DNA from 2 places in the Streptomyces formicae genome. Region 2 is predicted to be linked to the other one. Evidence: riboswitches for the same ligand, from Rfam matches in the RefSeq annotation. Region 2 holds a riboswitch; the other holds the start of a gene.
The links. Region 2 has a riboswitch for cobalamin ahead of KY5_RS11060 (ABC transporter substrate-binding protein). Riboswitches for the same ligand answer to the same signal wherever they lie in the genome.
Positions count from the first base shown of each region.

Region 1: another riboswitch for cobalamin. It lies ahead of KY5_RS40720 (CbtB domain-containing protein); the one in region 2 lies ahead of KY5_RS11060 (ABC transporter substrate-binding protein).

Region 1 covers NZ_CP022685.1:9,482,220-9,486,132, forward strand. The annotation lists gene KY5_RS40705 (NmrA family NAD(P)-binding protein) at 151-1,050, opposite strand; gene KY5_RS40710 (nuclear transport factor 2 family protein) at 1,047-1,502, opposite strand; gene KY5_RS40715 (hypothetical protein) at 1,700-2,515, shown strand; cobalamin riboswitch at 2,589-2,719, shown strand; gene KY5_RS40720 (CbtB domain-containing protein) at 2,761-2,982, shown strand; gene KY5_RS40725 (CbtA family protein) at 3,004-3,792, shown strand; gene KY5_RS40730 (histidine phosphatase family protein) at 3,734-3,913, opposite strand, start outside.
Region 2 covers NZ_CP022685.1:2,616,672-2,620,584, reverse strand. The annotation lists gene KY5_RS11075 (HAD family hydrolase) at 1-16, opposite strand, end outside; gene KY5_RS11070 (AraC family transcriptional regulator) at 228-1,085, shown strand; gene KY5_RS11065 (VOC family protein) at 1,091-1,531, shown strand; cobalamin riboswitch at 1,560-1,747, shown strand; gene KY5_RS11060 (ABC transporter substrate-binding protein) at 1,813-2,856, shown strand; gene KY5_RS11055 (FecCD family ABC transporter permease) at 2,856-3,878, shown strand.

The sequences.
Region 1 (3,913 bases), 6.9 Mb from region 2:
AGGGTGAACATCGTTCAGGTGCGCAGGCTGCGGCTACTTCTCCTCTCAAGAGAGCAACGCGGGTTCGAATCCCGTCGCCGACTCCCGGTCGGTGTCGTCCAGTGGCCCAGGACGCTTACGTCGCCGCCGCCGATCCAGATCTCTGAACACCTACGACACGAGCCGTTCGCCACGGGGGATCCGGGCGGACGGCTCGCGTCGTGTCGGCTCCCGGTGCAGCTCCCGGTCGAGGAAGGTGCGGAAGGCGCGGGGCGGTCGTCCCGTGAGGCGCCGCACGGTGTCGGTGGTGCGGTCCTCGGAGCCCTGGGCGATGGCGCGGTCCATGTCGGCCAGCAGCACGGCGAACTCCGTCGGGATCAGCGCCGAGAGCCGGTCGCACAACTGCTCGTGGGAGAGGTGGCGGTGCTCCACCGACCTGCCGGTGACGTCGGTGACGACAGCGGCGATGTCGTCGTAGCTGAGCGTCTCCGGTCCGGTGAGGACGAGATCGGAGTTGGGCGCCTGCTCGTCGGTGAGGGCGTGAACGGCGACGGCGGCGATGTCCTCGGCGTCGACGAAGCCGATCCGGCCACCGCCGGTCGCGGTCCACAGGGCGCCCTCCTCACGGATGCTGAGGGCGTGCGCGTGGGCGCCGGTGAAGTTCTGCATGAACCACGAGGGGCGCAGCACCGCCCAGTGCTCGAACACGTCGGGCAGTGCCCGGTGCACCATGCCCACCGCGGGACCGCCCTCGGGGACGGCGGAGGAACTGAGCAGCACCGCGCGGCGTACGCCGGTGCCGCGGGCCTGCCGGAGGAAGGGCAGCATCGTCGCCGCCGGGTCCGCGTCGCCCACGGGCGGAATGAGGTAGACACGGTCGACCCCGTCCAAGGCGGCGGCGTGGGTGGCGGGGTCGTACCAGTCGAAGCGGACCGGCTCGGTGCCGGAGACCGGGGCAGCGCGTCGGCTGGCCGCTCGGACGCGGTGGCCTGAGGCGGCCAGCCGCGCCGCGGTCCGGCTGCCGGTGACGCCGGTGGCGCCGATGACCAACGTGGTGCCGGTGGTGCTCATCGGGCGCTCCCGGTGAAGTCGGCGCCGGGTTCGAGGACGGCGAGGGGATTCCAGTAGTCGCGGTAGGAGTTGATGAGCCCGTCCTGGATGGTGACGACGGCGACGTACGTCATGTCGAAGGGCGCCCCGGTCTCCACCAGGCGGCCGACGCCACGCATCTCGACCACGACGGTGCCCGGTTCGGCGGTCCGGTGAATCCGTACGTCAGGGAAGTCGTGCAGGTCTATGTGGTCGGGGTACCGGCGCATGTAGTCGGCGACGGCCGCCTTGCCGTCCAGGCGCCGGGGCCAGCCCGGGGGAGCGAACGGAAACTCCAGGACCCCGTCCTCGGCCCACAGTTCGACCCAGCCGGAGATGTCCTTGTCCAGGAGTAGTCGCAGGCTGTGGCGGAAGAGGTCCTCGGCGGAGGCGGGAACCGACGGCGGAGTCGGTGGCGAAGTCGGTACAGACATGGGGCCTCATTCATCTCGCGAAATCCGGACCGGTGGTCCGCTTGAACGATACGGACCGCTGGTCCGCTTGGCAATGTCGTCGCCCGGCCGATCAGGTGAAGCGGCGCGGCGCGGACGGAGATCTCTGGCTCCGCGCTGCCCCGGGGGTCAGACTGCGGAGCCGCCCACCCTTCCTCTCGATGTGAGGTAACCCAGGCATGCGACGTACCTTCCTGGCCGCCCTGACCATGGCCACCGCCCTGTGCGGCCCACCCGCCACGCAGGCCGCCACCGCCGCGCCGGGCGGCCCCCAGCGGGCCGTGGCCCAGGCCGGACCCGAGGAGCACTGCGGCGGCATCCAGAAGGTCTCCGGCGGGGGCAACAGCGCCAACGTCAAACTGTGCGCGAAGGTCGGCCAGGCCGGCCGGTTCATGAACATCGCCACGGGCTCCAACTGCTGGAACGCCCTGCACACGTGGAAGCACTGCGATGTCACAGGGCCGTGGAAGATGTTCCACGAGGGCAAGCAGGTCGCCGAGGGGGCGCTGAACAGCCCCGTTCCCTACGTCGGCCCCGGAACCTACGAGGTGGTCGCCGAAGTGTCGGTGCACGCCCACGACGACAGCCCCTTCAGTGGAACGCGCCTTCACGACACCCTGGCGAGCACCTTCACCCTGACCTCCGAACGGAAGGACCCGCCGTACACGGTCGAGGTGACGCCGGGGCGGCGCGACGCGCAGAGCGAGACCTCCATGACGTTCACCGCCACCCACAAGGGCGAGACCGAGACCCAGGCCGACCTCATGATCTGGGGCCACGGGATCTCCACGACCACCCCGGGCTGCGAGACGGACGAGGGGCGTGAGCGCGACGAGGCCACCTTCGTCACCTGCCCGATCGGCAAGGGGGAGAAGAAGACGGTCGAGCTGACCGCCGCCAAGGTGGAGGCCGACGAGTGCCCCGTCACGTGGGAGTTGTCGTGGCTGAACGGGCGGCAGACGTTCGGCATCGAGGGCAACGTCGCCTGCGCCTAGGGCGACTGCGCCCGGTCACTCCGGCCGATAGGTGAACGGCCCGGCGCGGACTCCATCTTGGCCATGGACGCGACAGACGGTACGTTCAGTGGGTTATCGATGACAGCACGAGCGGAAGCCGGTGAGATTCCGGCACGGTCGCGCCACTGTGTGCGCGTGGTCCTCGGACCGCGCGTGAGTCAGACCCGTGGCTGTCGTCCTGTGCACCACCGATACGGGACGCGAACTCCCCAGGAGGCCATGCCATGGCGCAACACGTCGCCCAGCCGACCGCCACCACCCCTGCCGTACCCGCCAAGCTGCCGCTGAAGGACATCGCCCCCTGGGCCGTCTTCTTCGGCGTACTGATGCTGGTCCTGTTGTACTTCGTCGGCGCCGAACAGGGCGCCACCTCCGTGTTCAGCGGCGCGGGGGTTCATGAGTGGGTGCACGACGCCCGCCACCTGCTCGGTTTCCCCTGCCACTGACCAGAGGAACACCGCGCGCTCATGAACTCCACAACTGTACGGAATCTCCTCGTTCGGGGCATGCTCGCCGGTCTGGGAGCCGGCGTGCTCGCCCTGATCGTGGGCTACTTCCTCGGTGAGCCGAACGTCGACAGCGCCATCGGTTTCGAGGAGGCCCACGTCGCTCACTCCCACGGTGACGAGGTCGAACTCGTCTCCAGGAGCCTCCAGTCCACGGCCGGTCTCGCCACCGGCATCCTCGTCTACGGGGTCGCCTTCGGCGGCATCGCCGCACTCGCTTACTGCTTCGCCCTGGGCCGCGTCGGCCGCTTCGGCCCGCGCGCCACCGCCCTGCTGCTCTCCGGCTGCGCCCTGCTCGCGGTGTACGTCGTGCCCTTCCTGAAGTACCCGGCCAACCCGCCTGCCGTGGGCAACGCCGACACCATCGGGAGGCGGACCACGCTGTACCTGCTGATGATGGTGCTGAGCGTGCTCCTCGCGATCGCCGCGACCATCCTGGGCAAGCGTCTCGCCGCGAGGATCGGCGCGTGGTACGCGACAGTGGTGGCCGTACTCGGCTTCGCCGCCGTCATCGGCATCGCGTACGCCTTCCTGCCCGTGGTCAACGAGGTGCCCGAGCACTTCCCGGCGGCGCTGCTGTGGCGCTTCCGGCTCTCCGCACTCGCCACGCAGATCACGCTGTGGGGCGGATTCGGGCTGCTCTTCGGCGAGTTGGCCGAGCGCTTGCTGCGTCCGCGCGAGGACCCTCCGCTCAGAGGGAGTTCACGGGACGCCCCAGCCGCAGGTTCCAGCGTCCGGCCCGGCCGCTGAGCTCCGTGACCGTCAGCGGTTCCACGTCGAGCCGCCAGAACGCGGCCGGTGGCGCGCCCGTCACGTGGATCACCGCGGCGCGCACGACTTCCGGTTCCACGACGGCGACGAGGCGTCCTTC
Region 2 (3,913 bases):
TTGCTCGTACTGCCATGTCTGCGGTGTCCTGCCGTTCCTGAGAGCGGTGTGCGGCCCCGTCCGGAGCGGCGCGCAATGGTACGAGGCCGCGCCGTCGTTTCCCATGATCGAAGTCACCGTGCGCGCCGGGCATGGAGCAGGGGAACACGGGTAGTCGAACCGGACGCCGAGAGCGCGGCGGAGGCCGCCGCCGGGACCGTGTCAGTGGTGCCGCGCATACTGGTCGCATGGGCTCCCAAGAGTTCGTCAGGGCCGTCCCCCGGCTGGACGGCATGGTCGTCTCGGCGGTCGGCTACCGCACCGCCGGACAGCGCCCCGCCCTGCACCGGGGCCTGCCCTCGCCGTATCTGACCGTGATCTTCTCCCTCGACGGACCCATCGCCACCGGCAGCACACCGGACCGGGCGACCGGCGGGGACGCGGTGCGCACCGACATCGTCCTGGGCGGCCTGCACCAGAGCCCCGCCTACGTCGTCCAGCCCGAGCACGAGGCGGGCATCCAGCTCGCCGTGCACCCCCTGGCGGCCCGCGCGCTGCTCGGCCTGCCCGCCGCCGCACTGGCCGGGGAGCTCGTCACCAGCGGCACGGACGTCCTGGGCGGACAGGCCGCGGAGATCCGCGAGCGCCTCTGCGGCCTGGACCGCTGGGAGGACCGCTTCGCCCTCCTCGCCGACTACCTGCGGCGGCGCGCCGCCGCCGAAGGGGCGGGTCCGGTGCGCCCCGAGGTCGCGGAAGCCTGGGCCTGGCTCGCCAGGCACCGGGGCACGGGCACCGTCGGCGGTCTCTCCCGGCACGTCGCGCTCAGCGAGCGCCGTCTCACCTCCGTGTTCCGCGCGGAGACGGGTCTGAGCCCCAAGCAGGCCGCGCGCCTGATGCGCTTCCAGCACGCGAGGGCCGCGGTGGTCCGCTCCGTCGCGGCGGGCGCGGGCCCCGACCTCGCCCGGGTCGCCGCCGACACCGGTTATTACGACCATTCGCACCTGGTCCGCGACTTCCAGCAGTACACGGGGGCGAGCCCGACCCGCTGGCTGGCCGAAGAGTGCCGGAATATCCAAGCCGGGGCGCACGGCACGGGCGAAGACTGAGAGCCATGAACACCACACCTGACACCATGCCCACGACCGCCCCCGCGCCCACCATCTGGCCGGGCCTCCAGGCGAACGACGCCCCGGCCCTGATCGACTTTCTCGTCGGCACCGTCGGCTTCCTGCGCACCGCCGTCTACGAGGACGGCGACCGCGTCGCCCACGCCCAGCTCGACTGGCCCGAGGGCGGTGGCGTCATGCTCGGCTCGTACGACCCCTCGGCGCCCGAAGGCACCTGCGGAACGCCCGGTACGGCGGGCGCCTACGTCGTCACCGACCGGGTCGACGAGCTGTACGAGCGCCTCGTGGCGGCGGGCGTGCGCGTCACCACGGAGATCGAGGACAAGCCGTACGGCAGCCGGGAGTTCGGCATCCTGGACCCGGAGGGAAACCGCTGGTCGTTCGGCACCTACCGGGGCGAGCCGAGGCCCGGAGCCGCCTCCTGAGCGGGCGTGACGACGCCGTGAGCAGGCGTGATAACTTGCGCAAGCCAGTCAAACCCACACCTGGGCCAGGGAATCCGGTGCGAATCCGGAACTGACGCGCAGCGGTGAGGGAGAACGGGCGGGGCCACGGCCACTGGGCGTCCACGGACGCCCGGGAAGGCGCCCCGCCCGGTCGATCCCCGAGTCCGAAGACCTGCTGGCGCCTCCGCTCGCACACCGGGCGGCGGAGGGCGTGACGCAGGCCAGGCTCCGCGTATGAGCCGTGAGACTCAAGGGATCGCGTGTCCTCGAAAGCTGCCCGTATACGTAAGTTCGCCCTGCTCTGCGCCGGAGCGCTCGCGCTCACGGCATGCGGCGGCGGTGCCGCGCAGAAGACGGCGGGGGCGGGGGAGAAGGCGCGGGGCTACCCCGTGACGGTCGCCTCCTGCGGCAAGAAGGCCGAGGTCAAGGCTCCGCCGCGGCGCGCCGTCTCCCTCGACCAGGGCTCCTCGGAGATCCTGCTCTCGCTCGGCCTCGCCGACCGCATGGTGGGCACGGGCACCTGGACCGACCCGGTCCTGAAGAACCTGGCGAAGGACAACGCCGGGGTGGAGCGGCTCGCCGACCGCTACCCGTCCCTGGAACGGGTCCTCGCCAAGGAGCCGGACTTCGTCAGCGCCTCCTTCCTCTACACGGTCGGCAAGGGCGGCGTCGCCGACCGTGCCAAGTTCACCGAGCTCGGCGTCCCCGTCTACGTCTCGCCCACCGACTGCGCGGGCAAGGACAACGACGGCGGCGGCGACGGCAAGCGCGTCAAGACCCTCACCATGGACACCGTCTACGGCGAGATCCGCGACCTCGCGAAGGTGTTCGACGTCGAGAAGCGCGGCGAGAAGCTGGTCGCCGGGCTGAAGGGCCGCGTCGCGAAGGCCACCGAGGACATCGACGCCTCCGACGCGACGCTCCTCTACTGGTTCGCCAACTCCGACGCCCCCTACATGGCGGGCTGCTGCGGCGCCCCCGGCATCATCACGCGCGAACTCGGCGCGAAGAACGTCTTCGACGACACCCGCGAGGAATGGCCCCAGATCAACTGGGAGACCGTCGCCGACCGCGACCCCGACGTCCTCGTCATCGGCGACCTCACCCGCAAGTCCCAGTCCGCGGAGAGCGCCGCGGCGAAGATCGAGTTCCTGGAGACCAACCCGGCTACCAGGAACCTGACCGCCGTGAAGAAGAAGCGCTACGTACTCCTCAGCGGCCAGGCCATGAACCCCACGATCCGCACGGTCGACGGCATCGAGCAAGTGGCGGCGGGGCTGCGGAAGTTCGGGCTCGCCCAGTGATCTCGGCCGCCCTCGCGCGACAGTGGCTGCTGTGGCTCGCGGGGCTCGCCGCGCTCGTCCTCTCCGTGGCGGTCGCCGTCACCATCGGGCCCGCGGACATCTCCGTGCCCGACGTGTGGGCGGCGCTCGCCGCGCACCTCGGCTGGGGCGAGGCACGGCTCACCCCGATCAGGGACGGCATCGTCTGGAACCTGCGGATGCCGCGCACCCTGCTCGCCGCGGTCTGCGGCGCCGGACTCGCGGTCTGCGGCGCGGTCATGCAGTCCCTGCTCCGCAACCCGCTCGCCGACCCCTTCGTGCTCGGGGTGTCGTCCGGCGCGTCCACCGGGGCGGTCGCGGTCGTCGTGCTCGGCGTGGGCGGGGGAGTGGTGTCGGTCTCGGCGGGCGCCTTCGTCGGAGCGCTCTGCTCCTTCGCCCTGGTACTGCTCCTGAGCCATACGCTGGGCGGCTCGACGGACCGCGTGGTCCTCTCCGGCGTCGCGGCGATGCAGCTCTTCTCGGCGCTGACCTCCTTCTTCGTCCTCACCGCCGCGGACGCGGAGACGACGCGCGGCGTGCTGTTCTGGCTGCTCGGCTCGCTCAGCGGGGTCGGCTGGACGGACGTGTGGCTGTGCGCGGCGGTGCTCGCGGCCGCGCTCCTCGTCTGCCTCGCGCACGCCCGCACCCTGGACGCCTTCGCCTTCGGCCAGGAGGCGGCCGCCGCACTCGGCGTCCGCGTCGCCCGCACCCGCCTGGTCCTGCTCTGCACGACGGCGCTGCTCACCGCGGCGCTGGTGAGCAGCGCGGGCGCGATCGGCTTCGTCGGCCTGGTCCTGCCGCACGCGGCCCGCGCGCTCGTCGGCTCCGGCCACGCCCGCCTCCTGCCGGTCACGGCGCTCGCCGGCGCGGTCTTCCTCGTCTGGGTCGACACCCTGGCCCGCACGGTCCTCGACCCGCAGGAGGTCCCGGTGGGCGTGGTGACGTCGCTGATCGGCGTACCGGCGTTCGTGGTCGTGCTGTACCGGACGAGGAGGGCGACGTGACGTACGCGTACGAGGCGTACGAGGGGGAAGCGGGG